4 linked regions of the Dongshaea marina genome follow. The main gene of each other region encodes a partner of the protein of the gene in region 2 in a complex. Links are inferred from orthologs where the notes say so. Each region holds a gene or a part of one and is shown on either strand. Other genes may lie near its edges. The genes, in order: frdD, sdhA, DB847_RS19705 and DB847_RS03155.

The links.
Region 1: sdhA (region 2) and frdD share a complex: the UniProt entries of both Escherichia coli proteins name them as parts of the enzyme complex. The link is inferred for Dongshaea marina from one-to-one orthologs.
Region 3: sdhA (region 2) and DB847_RS19705 share a complex: the UniProt entries of both Escherichia coli proteins name them as parts of the enzyme complex. The link is inferred for Dongshaea marina from one-to-one orthologs.
Region 4: the proteins of sdhA (region 2) and DB847_RS03155 are in contact, whole or in part, in a crystal structure (PDB 6C12), measured with the Escherichia coli proteins. The link is inferred for Dongshaea marina from one-to-one orthologs.

What each region holds. Positions count from the first base shown.
Region 1 is NZ_CP028897.1:4,216,362-4,219,255, reverse strand. It holds frdD (fumarate reductase subunit FrdD), read right to left. Parts: upstream 1,679-2,894; coding sequence 1,322-1,678; downstream 1-1,321. Other genes in the region: frdA (fumarate reductase (quinol) flavoprotein subunit), read right to left, coding at 2,822-2,894; DB847_RS19700 (succinate dehydrogenase/fumarate reductase iron-sulfur subunit), read right to left, coding at 2,092-2,829; DB847_RS19705 (fumarate reductase subunit C), read right to left, coding at 1,687-2,088; DB847_RS19715 (LPS O-antigen chain length determinant protein WzzB), read left to right, coding at 1-1,074. UniProt on the Escherichia coli protein: Two distinct, membrane-bound, FAD-containing enzymes are responsible for the catalysis of fumarate and succinate interconversion; fumarate reductase is used in anaerobic growth, and succinate dehydrogenase is used in aerobic growth.
Region 2 is NZ_CP028897.1:2,084,471-2,092,786, reverse strand. Bases 2,571-5,467 are described here. They hold sdhA (succinate dehydrogenase flavoprotein subunit), read right to left. Parts: upstream 4,953-5,467; coding sequence 3,189-4,952; downstream 2,571-3,188. Other genes in these bases: sdhC (succinate dehydrogenase cytochrome b556 subunit), read right to left, coding at 5,298-5,467; sdhD (succinate dehydrogenase, hydrophobic membrane anchor protein), read right to left, coding at 4,957-5,304; DB847_RS10050 (succinate dehydrogenase iron-sulfur subunit), read right to left, coding at 2,571-3,171. In the rest of the region: more of DB847_RS10050, read right to left, coding at 2,455-2,570; more of sdhC, read right to left, coding at 5,468-5,675; DB847_RS10030 (citrate synthase), read left to right, coding at 6,248-7,534; fbp (class 1 fructose-bisphosphatase), read right to left, coding at 7,624-8,316. UniProt on the Escherichia coli protein: Two distinct, membrane-bound, FAD-containing enzymes are responsible for the catalysis of fumarate and succinate interconversion; the fumarate reductase is used in anaerobic growth, and the succinate dehydrogenase is used in aerobic growth.
Region 3 is NZ_CP028897.1:4,216,115-4,218,868, reverse strand. It holds DB847_RS19705 (fumarate reductase subunit C), read right to left. Parts: upstream 1,702-2,754; coding sequence 1,300-1,701; downstream 1-1,299. Other genes in the region: frdA (fumarate reductase (quinol) flavoprotein subunit), read right to left, coding at 2,435-2,754; DB847_RS19700 (succinate dehydrogenase/fumarate reductase iron-sulfur subunit), read right to left, coding at 1,705-2,442; frdD (fumarate reductase subunit FrdD), read right to left, coding at 935-1,291; DB847_RS19715 (LPS O-antigen chain length determinant protein WzzB), read left to right, coding at 1-687. UniProt on the Escherichia coli protein: Two distinct, membrane-bound, FAD-containing enzymes are responsible for the catalysis of fumarate and succinate interconversion; fumarate reductase is used in anaerobic growth, and succinate dehydrogenase is used in aerobic growth.
Region 4 is NZ_CP028897.1:610,891-619,305, reverse strand. What follows is about bases 2,558-5,553. They hold DB847_RS03155 (FAD assembly factor SdhE), read right to left. Parts: upstream 4,190-5,553; coding sequence 3,926-4,189; downstream 2,558-3,925. Other genes in these bases: DB847_RS03145 (PACE efflux transporter), read left to right, coding at 5,372-5,553; ygfZ (tRNA-modifying protein YgfZ), read left to right, coding at 4,298-5,254; DB847_RS03160 (protein YgfX), read right to left, coding at 3,562-3,957. Outside these bases: DB847_RS03180 (MucB/RseB C-terminal domain-containing protein), read right to left, coding at 1-592; DB847_RS03175 (sigma-E factor negative regulatory protein), read right to left, coding at 607-1,158; RNA polymerase sigma factor RpoE, read right to left, coding at 1,170-1,748; more of DB847_RS03145, read left to right, coding at 5,554-5,809; DB847_RS03140 (hypothetical protein), read right to left, coding at 5,861-6,682; DB847_RS03135 (PACE efflux transporter), read left to right, coding at 7,124-7,558; DB847_RS03130 (IS982 family transposase), read right to left, coding at 8,058-8,415. UniProt on the Escherichia coli protein: An FAD assembly protein, which accelerates covalent attachment of the cofactor into other proteins.

The sequences.
Region 1 (2,894 bases), 2.1 Mb from region 2 along the record:
CAGGATGAGATCGATCTACGCGAGCTGTTTACCTTGCTGTGGAAGCGAAAGCTGCGGATCGTTTTAGTGGCGGTTATTTTTGCGATTATAGGCGTGGTTTACGCCCTGCTGGCTCCGGAGCGCTGGAGCGCCACCGCAGTGGTGAGCGCTCCGAACTATAGTCAGTTAGTACAAATCAATAGTTCCCTTATGCAGTTGCAGGGGGTCATGGGGTCAAATGTAGCCCAAGATCTGAATATCTTTCAGCCCAAGAGTATTTTCAGGAATTTTATCAATCAGTTTGGCGCTTACGATAATAAATCTGAGTTTTTTGCTGAGCACAAATATTGGCAAGCTGCGAATCAACAGGCCCGCAATGGTTCTGATAAAATGGCTGAGCGTGCCTTGATGGATCAATTTCTAAGCAAAGTAGTTGCCACGGCATATAAGGATAGCAATTTTTACCAGCTGACAGTTCCTGGAAGTTCAGATCATACATCTTATGAGGCCTTAGTCGGTTATATTAAGTTTATTCAGAGTAAGAGCTCACAGGTGCTTTCAAAGCAGCTGGTAAGTGTCATTGCTGCGCAATATGCAGGGTTAGAGCAACAGACAACTCAGCTTATCAATAAACTACAAGCCTCTTTGACTGAGGAGCAGCAAAAAACCCTGATGGCATTGAAAATTGCGAAAGCTGCGGGCATTCGCAATCCGTCCGATGCTAATACCGCAGCAGACACCAATGCTGGCCCAGATGCTTTACTAGGTGATCAGGCTCAGCAGGTGAGCCTGGGGACTAAGGCACTACAGGCCAAGCTAGCTCTATTGCAGCAGATAAAAGATCCAAGTGCATTATCTCCTGAGCTTGCAGGACTCAAGAGCGAAGCTGCTGCACTTGCTAAGTTACAAAAACAGGCTTCAGATATTCAGATCACTCCATTTGATTACCAGCAGCAACCCCAATTGCCACTGTATCGTGATGCACCAAAACGTTCTTTGATCGTGGTGTTAGCTCTGTTGTTAGGCTTGATCCTGGGGGTGATGAGCGTACTGATTCAGCACTTCCTGGCCTCTCCAGCTCCTGGAAAAGAGTAGGGGTAAACTTCGGGTATGAAAAAGGCGACTCGAAGTCGCCTTTTTTGATTCTATTTTAAGAGTTGTTAGAGCCCTTTCGGATTAATCAGAGTCATCTCGTTCAGCTCGATAAAAAAATATCAGGCTTTTCTAAGCTGACCTTCTGCAGCAAGGACGCAGCTACAGAGTGGTCAAGGATGACATTGCGAGTAAGCGAGTAAAGCCTGTGATTAATCAAAGCGTTATCTCCATTTATGGAGAAAGTGCACTAGCTTCCACACATCTGGATGAGCAGCACAAAGGTTGCGGCCGACACAAAGAAGGCGAAGCCGTAGCACAGGTAGTGGTGCAGCCGGGTGGTACGGACTCCTAGATCGTGCAGGCCATGGTAGATGCGATGCATCGCATGCCAGATAGGGAATATGATCACCACCAGGGTGATGATAAAGCCGTACCAGCTGGTGACAAAAGCATGCACATGGGCGTAATCCATCTTACCTGGGTCTAAAACTCCAAGTGGGATCAGGATCCCGGTCACCAGGATCAGCGCCGGAAGCAGCATGGCACAGACAACACCGCCAGCACCAAATAATCCCCAATAGATAGGTTCATCGGAACGTCTCATCATGCCTCCTAAATGATAAATATTGCCAGGACTACCATAAACACCACCGCCAGTGCTATGTACTGGCTGAGGACGATTGGTTTCTCAGGAAACAGCTCCTCACCCTTAAACAGGCGAGTCGCCTTGGGAGCCAGCGCAAACCAAGTCTTGGCATGATAGAGCATGGCTATAAGAGCCAGGATATGGAACACGATCGCCACCGGGGAGTGCAGGGCATTGAGCCAGCCCTCAAAGGCAACCTGTCCCTGACTCAGGCGCAGCAGCCCCCACAGCAGGATCACCACATAGATAGCGGCAAACACACAAGTGAACTCCCGCAGCATGTAGAAGCTGTAAAAGCGATTTTTTAACCACCAGTCCTTTTTAACATCGCGTACATAGGGTTTGCGCTTGCTTTGGCTATTATTCATGGCCTACTCCTCTGGCTTAAGCATGGCAATCATGTAGTCTTTCGAGCTGGCAACCTTGCCCAACTGGATCGCTGCCGCAGGATCTACTCCCTTGGGGCAGACCTCAGAGCAGTAGCCGACAAAGGTACAACCCCAGACTCCCTCATCCTCATTGAGCACCTTCATCCGATCCTTGTTGCCGTTATCTCGGTTATCCAGGTTATAGCGTTGCAGCAGAGCCAGCGCCGCCGGGCCGGTAAACTTAGGATTCAGCGCGTACTGAGGGCAGGCGGCGTAACACAGGCCGCAGTTGATACACATAGAGAACTGCTTGTATTGCGCCAGCTCCTTAGGCGTCTGGATATACTCACCCTGCTCAAGAGTTCGTGGCTCTTTGGGCTCAATATAGGGTTTGATCTTCTCAAGCTTGGCCACAAAGTCCGACATATCCACAATGAGATCCCGCTCGATGGGGAAGTTCGCCAGGGGCTCGAGGCGGATCTTGTTCGGGTAGTAATCGCGCAGGAAGGTTTTACAGCTCAGCTTTGGAATATTATTGACCATCATGCCGCAGGATCCACAGATCGCCATCCGGCAGGACCAGCGGTAGCTGATGGTCGAGTCCAGGTTATCCTTGATATAGCCAAGGGCCCCCAGCACAGAGAGCTCCTTGCTGTAGGGTACCTGATAGCTTTGCCACCAGGGCTCCTGATCCTCTTCGGGGCGGTAGCGCAGGATCTCAATCTCAATCATCTCAGCCATTATCTGTCGCCTCCTGTTGCTGTTGTTCCGCTTCGGCGCCATAGGCCCGCTTTGCTGGTTGTGAC
Region 2 (8,316 bases):
AAACCGCCAGTGGATGACGCAGCAAAGACTTGGGTGACATCACAATCAGAGGACGACGCACCGGTCTTAACACCTGACGGCGTAACATGTGATAGACCTGTGCCGGCGTTGAAGGTACACACACCTGCATGTTTTGCTGGGCACACAACTGCAGGTAACGCTCCAAACGAGCACTGGAGTGCTCCGGTCCCTGCCCCTCGTAGCCATGAGGAAGTAGCAGGGTCAGGCCACACATCCGTCCCCACTTCTGCTCTCCGGAAGAGAGAAACTGATCCATCACCACCTGGGCACCATTGGCGAAATCACCAAACTGTGCCTCCCAGATGATGAGGCCTCTGGGTTCAGCTGTCGCGTAACCATACTCAAAAGCAAGAACAGCCTCTTCACTGAGGACGGAATCATAGACCTCAAACTTACCCTGTTCATTTGAGAGGTGGCACAGCGGAATATAGGTCGAGGCATCGCGCTGATGATGCAGCACAGCATGACGATGGAAGAAGGTTCCCCGTCCACAATCTTGGCCGGTGATCCGCACCCGGCTCCCCTCATCCAGCAGAGTGGCGTAAGCCAGGGTCTCGGCAAATCCCCAGTCGATCGGTTTTTCCCGGTTCGTCATCAAGCGGCGATCATCATAGATCTTCTTAACCCGGCTCTGCAGAGGGAAATCCTCGCTATAGCGGGTCATCGCCTCCCCAAGCTCCTGAAGTTTTTCAATGGAGCAGCCGGTCTGATAAGGAACATCCCACTCCTGGTTCAAAAAAGCGGTCCAATGGGTGTCCTGTTGCTCAGGCTCCTGCATCTCACGAACCATGGAGCGCTCCGACGAGAGTGCCTCACGATACAGATCCGCCATCGCATTGGTCTGCTCCAGAGTAAAGATCTGCTCCCGATCCAGCTTATCGGCGTAGATTTTTCGTGGTGTCGGGTGCTTTTTAATGGTCTGGTACATCAAAGGCTGAGTCGCATTAGGCTCATCCGCCTCATTGTGCCCATGACGGCGGTAACAGACCAGATCGATCACCACATCACGCTTGAAGGTGTTGCGATACTCCAGTGCCAGCTTGGTCACATAGGCCACCGCCTCAATATCATCGCCGTTCACATGGAAGATCGGCGCCTCAACCATCTTGGCAATATCTGTGCAGTAATAGGTAGAGCGAGCATCTGCCAGATTCGAGGTGGTGAAGCCGATCTGGTTGTTCACCACGATTCTCACCGTTCCCCCACCCCATAGGCGCGGGTTTGCGACATGTTAAAGGTCTCAGCCACCACCCCCTGTCCGGCGAATGCCGCATCACCGTGAATGGTGATCGGCAGAACCTGCGAGCCATCGGTGCATGAACGCCTGTCCTGACGTGCACGGACCGAACCTAAAACAACCGGATTGGCAATCTCAAGGTGCGAAGGGTTAAAAGCCAGCGCCAGGTGTACCGGGCCCCCCGGAGTCGCATAATCGGATGAGAACCCCTGGTGATACTTCACATCACCGGTTCCCCAACTGTCATCATGCTTACCGGCAAACTCATCAAACAGCTCCTGAGGCCGCTTACCCAGGACATTCACCAGAACATTGAGTCGTCCCCGGTGCGCCATCCCAATGACCGTCTCTTTGATCCCATCATCTCCGGCCTGGTAGATAAGCTCCCGGATCATAGGGATCAGTGCATCTCCTCCCTCAAGAGAGAATCGTTTGGCTCCCGGAAACTTAGCGCCCAGGTATTTCTCTAATCCCTCGGCCGCACTCAGACCTTCGATGAAGCGTCTTTTATCATCTTTAGTGAAGGTCCAGCGCCCTACCTCCGACTCCAATCGGTGCTGTAGCCAGTTTTTCTGCTCGAGATCACTGATATGGATATACTCAACCCCAACCGACCCACAATAAACAGACTCAAGCGAGTCAATTAGCTGGGAGAGATGCATGCTGGCCGGACCGGCCGAATAGTTCCCCACATGAAACTCATCGGCCAGATCACTCTCTTTTAAGCCGTGATAGTCAAGATGCAGGGCCTCAACTATTGGAGTAGCTTCCAACCCAAGGGATCCAGGTTAGCCCTCAGGTGACCACGGAGCCGGTAAGCATTAATTAGCTGCATCACCCTGGCCTGGCGCTCATCACCTCCCGGCTGCCCTGTCACTGGCTGCCTTGCCGGTGTCGCCAGATTTCGATAGTTGTCACGGATTTTAGAGTGGGGCTTCTCGACCAGATGCCCCTTCACTCTGGGCAGTTGGTCAAATAGCTCCCGCCACCTGGGGTCAACCTCCTCGGGATCATCGAGGTAAAGCTCATAGAGCTCTTCAACATAGGTCGCATTTGCCCCGGCCAGATACGATGATTCGAGCCACTCTTTCATTACGTCATTTCGCATCTTGCTTCCTTTATCATCTCTTCATGCCCTCTGCATCGCTTGGCTCCCGCTTAAGGGCTCAACAATAACTGCGTTGAAAAAGGCCGTATCAAACGGCCCGCTTTAATAGCATGGATTTAATATGACCGATTGCCCGGGTAGGATTGAGCCCCTTAGGGCAAACATCCACACAGTTCATGATCCCGTGACAACGGAACACACTATAGGAGTCATCCAGCTCTGACAACCGTTCCTCGGTCGCGCTGTCCCTGCTATCGATGAGCCAGCGATACGCGGCCAGTAAGCCCGCAGGCCCGACAAACTTATCCGGGTTCCACCAAAACGATGGGCAGGATGTGGAGCAGCAGGCGCAAAGGATACATTCATACAGACCATCAAGCTTGGAGCGCTCCAGCGGGGACTGCAGACGTTCCCGGGCTGGCGGTTGCTTGTCGCGGTTTTTCAGGTAAGGCTTAATTCGCTCATATTGGGCATAAAACTGCCCCATATCCACCACCAGATCCCGCACCACGGGCAAACCCGGCAGAGGGCGAACCACCACCCGGTTTCCCTTGGCAAGTAGATCGGATACAGGGGTGATACAAGCCAGACCATTCTTGCCGTTGATATTCATTCCATCGGAGCCACACACACCTTCACGGCAGGAGCGACGAAATGCCAGGGTAGGATCCTGCTCTTTGAGCAGCACCAGGGCATTGAGCAGCATCATGTCTGAGCCCTGAGGGATATCCAGTACATAATCGCGCATATAGGGTGCGTTATCTGTATCAGGGTTGTAGCGATAGATAGAAAAAGTGACGTTCATTGTCGATACTCCCTGAATCAATAAGCTCTGACTTTCGGTGGAAATGCCTCACGCACCTTGGGAGACATGTTGACCTCACGCTTGGCCATCTGCTCACTCTCGGGAAGATAGAGACTGTGGCACAACCAGTTTTTATCATCCCGCTCCGGATAATCAAAGCGGGTGTGGGCCCCACGGCTCTCGGTTCTGAAGTTTGCCGCCACCGCAGTTGCGTATGCCGTCTCCATCTGGTTATCCAGCTCCAGACACTCGATCCGTTGGGTATTAAACTCGCGACTGGTGTCATCCAATCTGGCATTTTGCAACCGCTCACGAATCACCTTGAGCTTCTCCAGCCCCTCGGCCATCGCATCACCTTCACGGAATACCGAGAAGTCGTTCTGCATGCACTGCTGCAGATCTTTGCGGATCTGCACCGGATCCTCGCCCTTACGGGTCCCTTCCCAACGATTAAAGCGTGCCAGCGCCGCTTCAATATCGGACTCACTGGCTTGGCGAGACTCGGTCATCGCATCCAGCGCCTCACCCAGATAAAGCCCGGTGGAGCGGCCAAACACGACAAGATCCAATAGCGAATTACCACCCAACCGGTTGGCACCATGCACAGACACAGACGCACACTCGCCCACGGCAAACAGCCCCTGGATCACCTGATCATTGCCCGCTTTATCCTGGGTCAACGCCTGACCATGAATATTGGTTGGGATCCCACCCATCATATAGTGACAGGTTGGAATAACCGGAATCGGCTCCTTGACCGGATCGATGTGAGCAAAGGTACGAGAGAGCTCACATACGCCCGGCAGGCGTGATTCCAGAACGTCTTTACCCAGGTGATCCAATTTGAGTTTGAGATAGGGTCCATCTGGCCCCTCAAAGGCACGTCCTTCACGGATCTCCTGCATCTCGGCACGGGCAACCACATCCCGACACGCCAGATCTTTGGCATTGGGCGCATAACGCTCCATGAAACGCTCGCCATCTTTATTGAGAAGGTAGCCCCCTTCGCCGCGGCACCCCTCGGTTACCAGGACCCCGGCACCGGCGATCCCGGTGGGGTGGAACTGCCACATCTCCATATCCTGCACCGGGACATTGGCGCGCAAGGCCATCCCCACCCCATCCCCGGTGTTGATATAAGCGTTGGTGGTGGAAGCAAAGATCCGCCCCGCACCACCGGTCGCCAGAACCACCGCCTTGGAGCGGAAGTAGACGAGTTCACCTGTTTCGATACAGATCGCGGTACAACCTACCACCTGATCATCCTGGTTCTTCACCAGATCCAGGGCATACCACTCAGAAAACAGATTGGTCTCATTTTTTATGTTCTGCTGATAGAGGGTATGTAACAGAGCGTGACCGGTACGATCCGCCGCCGCTGCGGTGCGAGCTGCCTGCTCACCGCCAAAATTCTTCGATTGTCCGCCAAAGGGGCGCTGATAGATGGTGCCATTATCAAAACGTGAGAAGGGCAGCCCCATATGCTCAAGCTCCAGGATCGCCTCGGGACCGGTCTGACACATATACTCAATCGCATCCTGATCACCGATATAGTCCGAACCCTTGACGGTATCATACATATGCCACTGCCAGTCATCCTGGTGTGCATTCCCCAGAGAGACGGTGATCCCTCCCTGAGCAGAAACGGTATGAGAGCGGGTAGGAAAGACTTTGGAAAGCAGGGCACAAGATTTGCCGGACTCAGAGATCTGCAGGGCCGCACGCATGCCTGCGCCCCCGGCACCAATCACCACGGCATCAAAATCATAGGTAGGAATCATAGGGTTATACACTCCACAGGACTGCGAGTCCTGACAGCAGATAGACCAACAAAACAATCACGATCACAAACTGCAACAGCATTCGCCAGCAATAGGGCTTGATATAATCAGACAGGACCTGCCATAAGCCGATCCAGGCATGAACCAGCACAGATAACAGGGCAAGCAGGGTAAAAACCTTGGTGAAGGTCATGGCAAAAAATCCCTGCCAGACAGGGTATGTCACCGAACTATGGCAGACAAAGAAACCAACCATATACAGGACATAAAGCAGGATAACAATCGCAGCGCCACGTAACAGGATAAAATCATGGGTTCCACTTCGCCCCAGTGATGCAGCATTTTTTACCATACCAACCCCCAGGACAAGATGGCCAACACGATCGCAACGATGAAAGAGACTTTGGCACTCATCTTGCCCGACTCCTTCTCCTCACAATACCCAAGATCCATGACAAGGTGCCGAACCCCGGCACAAATGTGATAACCCAAAGCGGTCAAAATTGCCCACAGGATAAATTTCACAAAAAAGTTATCGACCAGGCTGGCCACATGTGAAAAACCTTCGGGAGAGCTTAGAGACAGATTCAGTAACCATAGCAACACAGCCAAAGCAACAAAGATGATCACACCGGAAACCCGATGCAGAATCGAAGCAATCGCAGTGATAGGGAAACGAATCGTCGCCAGCTCAAGATTGACGGGTCGTTGTTTTTTATTCACGAATATTCACTCCATCGAGAGGTGCAGACAGACACAATCTCCTTGAAAAGACGTCTTGCGCGGCAACAGAACCGGTAAAAGTACATCTCCAGCAAAGTAAGCGGGGCTTGTGCTTCATTTGAACCGATTGGGACCGCGAAGCCAGTATACTCGCGGCCAACAGCAATTACAATCACATGACATTTACAAACAAAGGTGCAACCATTAACACAAAAAAGATACAGAGCAAGGCTGCTGAAGGGTGGTTCTGTAGTGTTATTACTCAAAAATCCAAGAAACACTGGGATTTTCGGCTTTGAAATGGGTTTGATGATGTTATTTATTTACAAAAATCTTTCATTTAGCTCTTTTAAAGAATTATATTTGCGGACAGATAGTGAGCAAAACGCCATCCGAAGGAAACATTTTATTTACAGATCACACAAAAAAAACCATCTTATTTGACATTTGACGACTGGATCGGTTGAAATAATCCCGATCGAAGCTGGCTCGCCGGATGAAATTTTCTCTCCCGGCCAGTCAGGCTCGACCTCATTTCCTCTGGATACCATATGAGAACAAGGAGAAGTACTATGGCTGAACAGAAAGCCACCCTGCAGCTTCCGGGATCGGAGCCAATAGAGTTTCCGCTCCTGTCAGGGACTGAAGGTCATGATGTTATCGATGTCAGAAAATTGGGTTCAAAGGGTTACTTTACGTTCGATCCTGGCTTTCTTGCGACCGCTTCCTGCGAGTCAGAGATCACCTATATAGATGGTGACAAAGGGATCCTTCTGCATCGTGGCTACCCGATAGATGAGCTGGCCGAATCAGCCGATTACCTCGAGGTTTGCTATATCCTGCTCTACGGTGAGGCTCCAACCAAACGTCAGTATGAAGAGTTCCGCCATATCGTCATGGAACATACCATGGTTCACGAGCAGCTGATGCGTTTTTATGCAGGTTTTCGTCGTGATGCACATCCAATGGCGATCATGTGTGGTGTCGTCGGCGCTCTGTCTGCCTTCTACCACGACTCGCTGGATATCAATGATCAGCGCCACCGTGAGATTGCCGCCTTCCGCCTCATCTCGAAGATGCCGACCCTGGCTGCCATGAGCTACAAATATTCTGTTGGCCAGCCATTTATCTACCCACGTAACAATTTAAGTTATGCGGGCAACTTCCTGCATATGATGTTTGCAACCCCCTGCGCCGACTATGAAGTGAACCCGGTCGTCGAGCGGGCAATGGATCGGATCTTTACCCTGCACGCCGATCACGAACAAAATGCATCCACCTCCACGGTTCGTCTAGCTGGCTCTTCCGGTGCCAATCCATTTGCCTGTATCGCGGCCGGTATCGCCTCCTTGTGGGGACCCGCGCACGGTGGTGCAAATGAAGCCTGCCTCAAGATGCTCGAAGAGATCGGCTCGGTGGACAAGATTGATGAGTATGTTGCCAAGGCAAAAGATAAGAATGATCCATTCCGCCTGATGGGCTTTGGCCACCGTGTCTACAAGAACTACGATCCTCGCGCAACCGTGATGCGTAAGGCTTGCCATGAGGTTCTCGATGAACTTCAGATCAAGGATCCACTGCTGGATGTAGCGATGAAGCTGGAACAACTGGCACTCTCTGATCCCTACTTCGTCGATAAGAAGCTCTATCCGAATGTGGACTTCTATTCCGGGATCATCCTCAAAGCGATCGGCATTCCAACCTCAATGTTTACCGTAATCTTTGCCCTGGGGCGTACCGTTGGCTGGATTGCCCACTGGAACGAAATGCACTCGGATCCGGATCAGAAGATTGGCCGACCACGTCAGCTGTATAAGGGACATCCAAAGCGTCAGTTTGTCCCGATGAAAAAGCGTTAGTCAGAAACCATAAAGAGCCATCCTGAGATGGCTCCTCTGGATAAAAATAAAGCCGCATCTTTGCGGCTTTATTGTCGATTCCTCAATGATTATCCGCGAGCGGGATCTTCATGTGATGAGTAATCCCGCATGAAGCTTTCTGCGGTTTCAACCATGGCCGAAGAGCCGACAAAGAATGGAACACGCTGGTGTAGCTCGGTGGGTTCAATATCCAGGATCCGCCCAAAACCATCACTGGCTTTGCCACCCGCTTGTTCGGCTAGCATAGCGATCGGGTTGCACTCATAGAGTAAGCGCAGCTTTCCCTGAGGGGCACTGGCCGTTGAAGGGTAGATGTAGATCCCACCTTTGAGGAGGTTACGGTGAAAATCGGAAACCAGAGAGCCGATATACCGAGCCGAATAAGGCCTCTGAGTTGCATCGTCACGCTCCTGGCAGTATTTGATATATTTTTTGACCCCATCGGGAAACTTGATGTAGTTTCCTTCGTTGATCGAGTACAGGGTACCGGTTTCAGGAGTACGCATATTTTCATGGGAAAGACAGAAACACCCGATGGAAGGATCATAAGTAAAGCCATGAACCCCCTGCCCCGTGGTATAAACCAGCATGGTCGATGAACCATAAACAATGTAGCCGGCAGCAACCTGCTTTCGGCCTGGCTGTAGAAAATCATCCAGGGTCACAGGGGTTCCGACCGGGCTGACCCTGCGATAGATCGAAAAGATGGTTCCAACAGAGACATTCACATCAATGTTGGATGAGCCATCCAGGGGATCCAT
Region 3 (2,754 bases), 2.1 Mb from region 2 along the record:
ATGGATCAATTTCTAAGCAAAGTAGTTGCCACGGCATATAAGGATAGCAATTTTTACCAGCTGACAGTTCCTGGAAGTTCAGATCATACATCTTATGAGGCCTTAGTCGGTTATATTAAGTTTATTCAGAGTAAGAGCTCACAGGTGCTTTCAAAGCAGCTGGTAAGTGTCATTGCTGCGCAATATGCAGGGTTAGAGCAACAGACAACTCAGCTTATCAATAAACTACAAGCCTCTTTGACTGAGGAGCAGCAAAAAACCCTGATGGCATTGAAAATTGCGAAAGCTGCGGGCATTCGCAATCCGTCCGATGCTAATACCGCAGCAGACACCAATGCTGGCCCAGATGCTTTACTAGGTGATCAGGCTCAGCAGGTGAGCCTGGGGACTAAGGCACTACAGGCCAAGCTAGCTCTATTGCAGCAGATAAAAGATCCAAGTGCATTATCTCCTGAGCTTGCAGGACTCAAGAGCGAAGCTGCTGCACTTGCTAAGTTACAAAAACAGGCTTCAGATATTCAGATCACTCCATTTGATTACCAGCAGCAACCCCAATTGCCACTGTATCGTGATGCACCAAAACGTTCTTTGATCGTGGTGTTAGCTCTGTTGTTAGGCTTGATCCTGGGGGTGATGAGCGTACTGATTCAGCACTTCCTGGCCTCTCCAGCTCCTGGAAAAGAGTAGGGGTAAACTTCGGGTATGAAAAAGGCGACTCGAAGTCGCCTTTTTTGATTCTATTTTAAGAGTTGTTAGAGCCCTTTCGGATTAATCAGAGTCATCTCGTTCAGCTCGATAAAAAAATATCAGGCTTTTCTAAGCTGACCTTCTGCAGCAAGGACGCAGCTACAGAGTGGTCAAGGATGACATTGCGAGTAAGCGAGTAAAGCCTGTGATTAATCAAAGCGTTATCTCCATTTATGGAGAAAGTGCACTAGCTTCCACACATCTGGATGAGCAGCACAAAGGTTGCGGCCGACACAAAGAAGGCGAAGCCGTAGCACAGGTAGTGGTGCAGCCGGGTGGTACGGACTCCTAGATCGTGCAGGCCATGGTAGATGCGATGCATCGCATGCCAGATAGGGAATATGATCACCACCAGGGTGATGATAAAGCCGTACCAGCTGGTGACAAAAGCATGCACATGGGCGTAATCCATCTTACCTGGGTCTAAAACTCCAAGTGGGATCAGGATCCCGGTCACCAGGATCAGCGCCGGAAGCAGCATGGCACAGACAACACCGCCAGCACCAAATAATCCCCAATAGATAGGTTCATCGGAACGTCTCATCATGCCTCCTAAATGATAAATATTGCCAGGACTACCATAAACACCACCGCCAGTGCTATGTACTGGCTGAGGACGATTGGTTTCTCAGGAAACAGCTCCTCACCCTTAAACAGGCGAGTCGCCTTGGGAGCCAGCGCAAACCAAGTCTTGGCATGATAGAGCATGGCTATAAGAGCCAGGATATGGAACACGATCGCCACCGGGGAGTGCAGGGCATTGAGCCAGCCCTCAAAGGCAACCTGTCCCTGACTCAGGCGCAGCAGCCCCCACAGCAGGATCACCACATAGATAGCGGCAAACACACAAGTGAACTCCCGCAGCATGTAGAAGCTGTAAAAGCGATTTTTTAACCACCAGTCCTTTTTAACATCGCGTACATAGGGTTTGCGCTTGCTTTGGCTATTATTCATGGCCTACTCCTCTGGCTTAAGCATGGCAATCATGTAGTCTTTCGAGCTGGCAACCTTGCCCAACTGGATCGCTGCCGCAGGATCTACTCCCTTGGGGCAGACCTCAGAGCAGTAGCCGACAAAGGTACAACCCCAGACTCCCTCATCCTCATTGAGCACCTTCATCCGATCCTTGTTGCCGTTATCTCGGTTATCCAGGTTATAGCGTTGCAGCAGAGCCAGCGCCGCCGGGCCGGTAAACTTAGGATTCAGCGCGTACTGAGGGCAGGCGGCGTAACACAGGCCGCAGTTGATACACATAGAGAACTGCTTGTATTGCGCCAGCTCCTTAGGCGTCTGGATATACTCACCCTGCTCAAGAGTTCGTGGCTCTTTGGGCTCAATATAGGGTTTGATCTTCTCAAGCTTGGCCACAAAGTCCGACATATCCACAATGAGATCCCGCTCGATGGGGAAGTTCGCCAGGGGCTCGAGGCGGATCTTGTTCGGGTAGTAATCGCGCAGGAAGGTTTTACAGCTCAGCTTTGGAATATTATTGACCATCATGCCGCAGGATCCACAGATCGCCATCCGGCAGGACCAGCGGTAGCTGATGGTCGAGTCCAGGTTATCCTTGATATAGCCAAGGGCCCCCAGCACAGAGAGCTCCTTGCTGTAGGGTACCTGATAGCTTTGCCACCAGGGCTCCTGATCCTCTTCGGGGCGGTAGCGCAGGATCTCAATCTCAATCATCTCAGCCATTATCTGTCGCCTCCTGTTGCTGTTGTTCCGCTTCGGCGCCATAGGCCCGCTTTGCTGGTTGTGACTTGGTGATGGTTACGGACGAGTAATCCAGCACCGGCGCAGCCTCCTCTTGGTAAAACGCCAGTGTGTGTTTGAGGTAATTGTTGTCATCGCGCTCTTCATAGCCATCAAGGCGCTGGTGTGAGCCTCGTGACTCCTTGCGGGCGATCGCCGAGTGAGCCATGGAGTCAGCAACATCCAGCAGATGTCCCAGCTCTATGGTATAGAGCCAGTCGGTATTGAAGACGCAGGATCTGTCTTTCACATGGA
Region 4 (8,415 bases), 1.5 Mb from region 2 along the record:
GTAACGCCTTGGTGGGCTTTTGCATCACATCCAGGGTCACCCCAAGATACTGACCAACCAGCTGCCCCTGAGGGGTCAGCACATCGACCCGCAGCAGCAAACCATTGTCCTGATCAAGCCACAACACATAGCTGTATTTATCTGCCGACTCGGGAGCCAACCGCACGATCTGCGCCTGACGCCCCACCACCCGGCTCTGGCCGGCAAGTAGCGCATGGTAGCTATCAAATACCTCAGGCAGAGGCATATTAAACAGGGCTGGCAGCAAGCCCGGCATCTTGGTGTGATTCAGGGTATAGGGTTGATGGTCCGGCTCAAAAAAGCTGACCTTGTTATCCCGTCGAATATATTGACGCACCGGACCATTGAGATACTCCATGGCAAACATATCTTTGCCCTTGGATGAAACATGGCTCAGGCGAATTGGCTCGCTGCGTCCCTGATGCAGAGCAACGTAGGAAAATTGGTAGTTAAGATCATGGCTGCTTTGCTGCATCCGCGTCAGCCACTGCTGAGGGCTGAGCGTTTGTGCGGCTGCCTGAAAGCTAAACGCAATCAGGCAGCCGACGAGAGGAATCAAATACTTGGTCACTATAAGTCTCTTTGCTACTGGTGCAGCACTCGTCCCTGCAGGAAGTGGTCCTGAAAATAAGCGCTGAGCATCTGCCTTTGTTGCTGGATCTGCTCCGGCGTCATCTGGGCTTCATTCTGTGCGGGTGCCATATTGAAGTTTGCACTAACCGGTGTTGCACCTCCCCCCAGGGGAACAGTGTTCAGAACTGAGCCAGGAGAGCTGGGCGTCTGCTGGTCGCCATATTTCTGCACTCCAACAATCACCACCCCGGCCACGGCCGCTGCAATTGCATACTGACCGACTCGCTTACTAAACTGCACAACCCAGCCTTTGCCCCTGCCAGATCTTTCAGAACTCTGGCGTTTGGGAGCTAGCACAGTAGGCTCATCTTCCAGGGCCGCGGTGACCCGATCAGCCAGATCAAAAGAGACCATCTCGGGAAGCTCACCTCGCATCGTATCACCGATGAGCTGGTAGCGAGTCCAGGTCACAGAGCTCTCATGCTCCTCGACTAGCAGATCCAACAGGCGATCATCATCCAGTTCACCATCGATGAATGCTGATAATTGTTCTCTGTCCGACATGAATATCTCCCTCAGCGCTGTAACAGCGGCTGGATCTTTTTATCTATCGCGTCTCTGGCTCTGAAGATCCGCGAACGAACTGTACCGACCGGACTGTCCATGACAGTCGCAATCTCTTCATAACTCATCCCCTCTAGTTCACGCAGGGTGATCGCCATGCGCAACTCCTCGGGGAGCGATTCTATGGTGTCAAACACGACCTGCTTGATCTCATCTGAGAGTAGCAGGTTCTCCGGGGTTGCCCGCTCACGTAGCGCATCCGGGCTCTCCATGTAGCCAGTATCGTCAAGCTCTACATCTGTGACTGGCGGACGCCGCCCCTGAGCCACGATATAGTTCTTGGCGGTATTGACCGCAATACGATACAACCAGGTATAGAAAGCACTCTCGCCACGAAACGAAGCCAGAGCACGGTAAGCCTTGATAAAGGTCTCCTGTGCAACATCGGCAACGTCACCCTGGTTGTTTACATACCTCCCGATCAGGTTCAACACCTTAAACTGGTATTTTTTGACCAGCAGTCCGAACGCTTTCTTGTCCCCATTCTGGGCCCGCTCGACAAGTTTCTGGTCTGTTATCTGCTCGCTCATTCGAGCCACTCATCTCCTGCAATATCAAATGATCAGCCACGATGGCCCATGATGAACGCACTAATTATGACTATTGCTATCTGTAAAAGTTCGCTCATAGACTCGATTTTTTTGAATCTGCTCAAATTATATAAAAGTTAATCGACTGACTGCCCATCATCTGAGTGTTCCGGTAAGATTGAGTGCAGTTTAAAGTCCAAGGCCATGATACTTATGAAACAAGAAGTTGAACACCTTTGTGATGTACTCATCATAGGAAGTGGAGCCGCGGGACTATCACTTGCCCTCTCGTTGGCAAATGATGCAAGTGTCTGCGTGCTAAGTAAAGGACCTCTCAGCGAAGGCTCAACCTACTATGCTCAGGGAGGCATCGCAGCCGTCTGCGATGAAACCGACAGCGTAGAGTCTCACGTAGAGGATACACTCATCGCCGGAGCCGGGATCTGTGAGGAGGATGTAGTCCAGTTCACCGCATCCAGCGCCAAACAGAGCATCCAGTGGCTGATTGAGCAGGGAGTTCCCTTCGACCAGGAGGAGAAAGCCAACGGCGAACGCTCCTATCACCTGACCCGGGAGGGAGGCCACAGCCACCGCCGAATCTTCCACGCCGCCGATGCAACCGGAAGGGCAGTGGAGAACACCCTGGTGCAGCGGGTTCGCGAACACCCCAACATCACCCTTCTCGAACGCTTTAACGCCGTTGATCTCATCACCACCCGCAAATTGAACCTTCCCGGAAACCGGGTGCTCGGGGCCTATGCCTGGAACCGCAATAAGGAGCAGGTTGAAACCATTCGCGCCCGCTTTGTTGCCCTGGCCACCGGGGGAGCCTCCAAGGTGTACCAATACACATCCAACCCGGATGTCTCCTCGGGGGATGGGATCGCCATGGCATGGCGCGCCGGGTGCCGGGTCGCCAATATGGAGTTCAACCAGTTTCACCCCACCAGCCTGTTCCATCAGGCCGATCAAAATTTCCTGCTCACCGAGGCCCTGCGCGGTGAAGGGGCTTACCTTAAGCGTCCCGACGGCAGCCGTTTCATGCCAGATTTTGATGAGCGTGCCGAGCTGGCCCCCGGGATGTAGTGGCCCGCGCCATCGACTACGAGATGAAGCGACTGGGTGTCGAGTGCATGTACCTGGACATCAGTCATAAAGAGCCTGAATTCATCAGGCATCACTTCCCGACCATCTATGAGCGTTGTCTCAAGATAGGGATCGATATCACAACGCAATCGATCCCCGTGGTTCCGGCGGCCCACTACACCTGTGGCGGGATCATGGTCGATCTCCACGGTCAGACCGATATCTCCGGCCTGTATGCCATCGGAGAGGTCACCTACACCGGCCTGCATGGCGCCAACCGGATGGCTTCAAACTCGCTGCTGGAGTGCGTGGTATTTGCCCATTCGGCGGCCAAGGATATTCTGACCAAGCTCCCCGCAGCCAGTGAGCCTCCCAAGCTACCGCGCTGGGATGAAAGCCAGGTTGAAAACTCCGATGAGGAGGTGGTGATCCATCACAACTGGCACGAGCTGCGCCTCTTTATGTGGGACTATGTGGGAATCGTGCGCACCAACAAACGCCTGGAACGGGCCAAGCGGCGCATCGAGCTGCTCAAGCAGGAGGTTCAGGAGTACTACTCACACTTCAGGGTCTCCAATAACCTGCTGGAGCTGCGTAACCTGCTACAGGTCGCCGATCTGATGGTTCGCTGCGCCATCGAGCGTAAGGAATCCCGCGGCCTTCACTACAACCTGGATTACCCTGAAAAAATTGAGAATTCCGGGCCCACCATCCTGACTCCTGAGCCTTAACGGCTTTGGCGGCTGAGCTCGCGCACATAGCGGGCCAGTTGCCGAAACTGCGCTGGCTCAGCCAGCGCATCATCCCAGACGATTCGCCAGTGTGAATCCGGCCCTGCAAAATGCAGCAGACAAAAACCGGAGCCGACCCGGGAGCGAGGTGTTAGCCGGCGAGGCTGGCCATCGAGCCGGCACTCCCCCTCATCATAGAGCTCCAGTAGCCAGCTATTTCTGCGATAGCAGCTCCAGGCAAATGCCAATAGAAGCAGCACAGCCCAGGGAATGAGTGTCCAGCCAGAGAGCCAATACCCGCCCAGCAGCCCGCCTCCCAGATAGAGCGCAATATAGGACATGAGCTGCTTGGCTGCAGGATTAACCCTGACGGCGAGCCCGGTTTCGTTCAAGAATAAGCTCCACCATAGCTGCCAAATGTGCCTCCTGTGGTGTTTGGTGCTTCATAAACCACTGAAACAGATCCGGATCATCATGGGTTAACAGCTCAGAAAATTGCTGCTGCTGAAGCTCTGAAAGCGACTCAAACTCATGCTCAAAAAAAGGCATCAGGATCACATCCAACTCCAACATGCCACGACGACACGCCCAACGCAGACGAGAATGCTCAATTATCTCTGCCACTTTACCTCCCTTGGTTGAGGACAAATCCAATCCCCAGTGATTTTACGGCTGACAAAGCCCCACGTCATCTTTACTATGACCCTTATGTTAAACAAATCGGATAAATTGATGTCCTCTCCTTACATCTCACTGCTGAAGCAGCTGCCGGATTTCGGATATTGCGAGCTGCAGCAGTATGCGGTGATCCGCGCCACTGGCCCGGATCGTCAAACTTATCTGCAAGGGCAACTAACCTGTGATCTGAACAATATCGAGCCCGGCATGCAACTGCTGGGAGCCTGTTGTGATCCCAAAGGCAAGATGCTGGCCGAGCTGAGAGTTCTCAACCTGGGTGAGGAGCTACTGCTGCTCACCCAAAAAAGCCTGCTCGACAAGCTATTGGCCGAACTGAAAAAGTACGCGGTATTTTCTAAGGTTACCCTGGAAGATGCCAGTGACCAGTGGAGTGTGCTGGCACTTGCCGGGCCGCACCTGGCCGGGCGCTTTCACTCCGAGCTCCCCACCGAAGGCAGCCAGCTCCATCAACAGGGAATGGAGCTGAGCTTCAGTCAGCCCGTTGAGCGCAAGCTGTTTGTGCTTCCCAAGGCCCAGGCACAGGATATGATCAAATCTCTGGAGGCGGACGCCTTCGACGAAAGCCTGTGGAATGGACTGGAGATTGCGGCCGGGTTGGCTCACTTAGGCGCCGAGCAGCAGCTGCAATTTTTGCCACAATCACTCAATCTGCAACTGCTGGGTGGCGTCTCCTTTAAAAAAGGCTGCTACACAGGTCAGGAGATGGTGGCTCGCGCCCGCTACCGGGGAGCCAATAAGCGCCGGGTTTATCTGTTAACTGGCACCGTCGGCTCACTTCTCACCCCGGAGAGTACCCTGGAAAGAAAGCTGGAGTCGGGCTGGCGTAGCACAGGGACGATTCTCAATCACTGGCAACATCAAGGGGAAGCCCTGATGCTGGCGATCCTGCCCCTGGATATCTCGGATGAAGACCACTTCCGTATCAAAGATGATGAGAACTCCGAATTCAGAGTAAGTGAACTCCCCTACTCGGTGGAAGAGCAGCAGTAATCTCTGCGGCTGCAGGCACCCCTGATCCTATCTAAATAATAGATAGATACTGACTACAAAGTATCTATCTATGCGTTTATTCTGGCCTCAGATTTTCCAAACAATGAGGCAATCGCCATGAGAACAACCTGGGATCGGATCCGCCATACACTGCTGTTTGAGATCTGTGGCATTCTGGCCATAGTCCCTCTGAGCAGCACTCTTTTTCATGTTTCCGGGAGCAAGATGGGTGCCCTGGCACTGGCTTGTATGCTGGTCGTGCCCCTGTGGAATTTTTTCTATAACCTGCGGTTCGACAAGCTGATGCTAAAAACTCGCGGCACGGTGGAAAAAACTCTCGGTTTGCGGGTGCTACATGCCATTGGCTTCGAAGGCGTGATGCTGGTTGTCGCAGTTCCGCTGACTGCCTGGTGGTTTAGCATCGGCCTGTGGCAGGCTTTGACCATGGATCTGGCGATGGCCCTGTTTTACCTGGTGTATGCCTATCTCTTTAACTGGGCCTATGACTGGGGATTTCCGCTCCCGGCTCAGAAGCAGCCACTGGCCTCAAAATAATATCCAGGCTCTTATCCTATAGCAGGGTGTGATAAGAGCCCTTCCTATCCATCAATCAATGAGCCAGGCCCCCCCCAAAGATTGCACTATGGTGCCAGAACTACCGACCTTTGTCCCCTCGCTGATCACCACTGTTCCCCTTTGGCTAACATCACTGTCAATATGGCTGACACAGGATTGAAATGATTCCACCGAGCTGGTTCGATTAGAAACCAGGGAGCCTCGGGAGCTTACTTCGCTACCAGCATCAGAAACCATCGAAGCTCTCTGGACAACCAGGCTTCCAGTAGCAGATACTTCAGAGGCATTGCTCTGGGTCCGCAAGGCGATAACATCGGTTTGATCTGCCACCACGTTTTGTTGAGCTCCAACAATGGCCTGCTCTGTGGCAACCGTCTTATTGTGGCGCATCAGGAACTTACCCAGATTGAGCATATTTTCTTGAGTCTTGGCGCTGAACTTAACTTCATAACCCTTGGTTTCCGTGGAGATGGCGCAAAGCTTATACACCCGGGCCAGATAAAGCTCCCATTTGAGGCCAATCCCTATCTTGGAGTAATCCCCCAGGTAATTGGTATGGCTGATCCCGGCAAAGCTTTTCATCTCCGCCAGCGCCTGCATCGAAAAGACCCCCTCGACATTGATCGTCAAATTGGCAGACTTCTGGGTGGTTTTTTTAAGCTCCCACCCTTTGTTATCCGAGTCTTGTTTTGTCTGTGAGGAATCACCCTGCTGTTGGTTTGCCTGGGAGTCAGAGTTTGCCGAAGAGGAGTTATCGCTTGAATTATCACTCTCCTGACTCGAAACCACGCTCAGGTGAGGAGTCGTTGATGAGTCGCTGTCTTGCTGTAACGCCGTTGCCTGTTGAGCCATGAGTTAAACCTACCTGTTTAAGATTATCTTCAATGATAAAAATGATCAGCATAGCTACAGCAGCAGATGAGCCTCAGCTGATTGATTCCGCCAACAAACGAAAAACAGGGAGAATTTAAGCTATCTATATGACAGTGCGATGACAGCTGGCCGAAAAAAATCCAACTGACAAACTGCAACCTGACTCCTCATCCCTTATGGATAAAGGCTTCCCAGTTTTTTTCTCAACAAAGAGACCCATCCTTTGGTCGATTTATGGAAAAGCCAATCCGACAGTTTCTGTCTCATGAAACTATCGCAAAAGTCGCCAGATTCAGAAAAAGATCGAGTTCAGCCTGATACCTATCTGTTTTTCAGATAGTAACTAACTAACTCCTATCAGATTATTCTATTACCCTGTCGGTTTCAGATAGATATGTTTGCAAAGCAGGAGGAAAAAGTATGAGAAGTTATTGGGATCGCATGCGCCATGTCCTGCTATTTGAAGTCATCGGGCTCATCCTGGTGATCCCTCTGAGCACCACAGTATTTAAGGTCCAAAGTACCCACATGGGTATCCTGGCGATCGGCTTTGCCCTGTTTGCTCCGATCTGGAATTTTTTCTACAACCTCTGGTTCGATAAACTGATGCTCCTCACCCGTGGGAGTACCAGGAAAACCATGTGGATCCGTGGGGTGCATGCCATCTGTTTTGAACTCGGGATGCTGATTATCGCCCTGCCGATCACCGCCTGGTGGCTCAATGTCAGCTTGCTGCAGGCACTGATCATGGATATCGCGCTGGCACTATTTTATGTAGTGTACGCCTACATCTTTAACTGGTGCTACGATCTGGTGTTTCCGATTCCGGAATCTGAAGCCGCCCCTCAGCACTAATAACGCAAGGGGGAGAGTGACTCTCCTCCTTCATAGGCCCCGCCCCGACATTCGCTAATATCCTCAGCTTACCTGATGATTAAAGCTCTCCTTAGCGCCACTCCTGCCGAACAAGGAGTGTACCAGTGGAACATGATCCATAGATGGCGGCAGTTCCCTGTCACGACTAAGCTCTCATCACATAACCTAAATCCTCTACGGCTCGCCTTGGCGCTAGCTGGGGAGTAAAGTCCCGTTTTTTGAACTCACCTGATTTTTAAATATTAGAGGCAGGATGCCGAGCTGCGTAGCTCTGTGGAGGGACTCACAGCGCGGAGCGAGATTTTGCCTACTTTTGACGATACAAAAGTAGGGCGCTGTTGGACGTCCCCGACACCTGTGCCACAGGCACAAAATCACTACCTGTATGGCTAACTAAATGATTCTAGAGAATTTTTGGTTTAATCCGGGTAGTTACTCGCGCCCTCAAGTTCAAGTGCAGCTTTGAGCTTTGTTAACCTCAGATCTGCATAAGCGCTTCCTTTTCAAGCCGAGACATTCGGATGCTCGGCTTCTTTTCCTGGAAGGTATATGCAATGAGGCCAGCAAGGAGATTCACCATAAAGCTGACGCAGCTACGATGCCGTGAGTGTTCTATCTGAGAGATGTTCTTCAGCTGATCAAAGACGGTTTCAATGATGAAGCGTTTGCGAAGCATCAGCTTATCCCATAGCCGCATCAACTTTGGTTTCATATTCTTCCTGATGCTGGTAATTAATGTGACCCCTTGGTCTGCCAGCTCTTCTGCAAGTGGTCCTGAAATATAGCCTTTATCTCCATAGAGTGAACCCCAGAGCTGCTCGCACATTTCAGGAAGA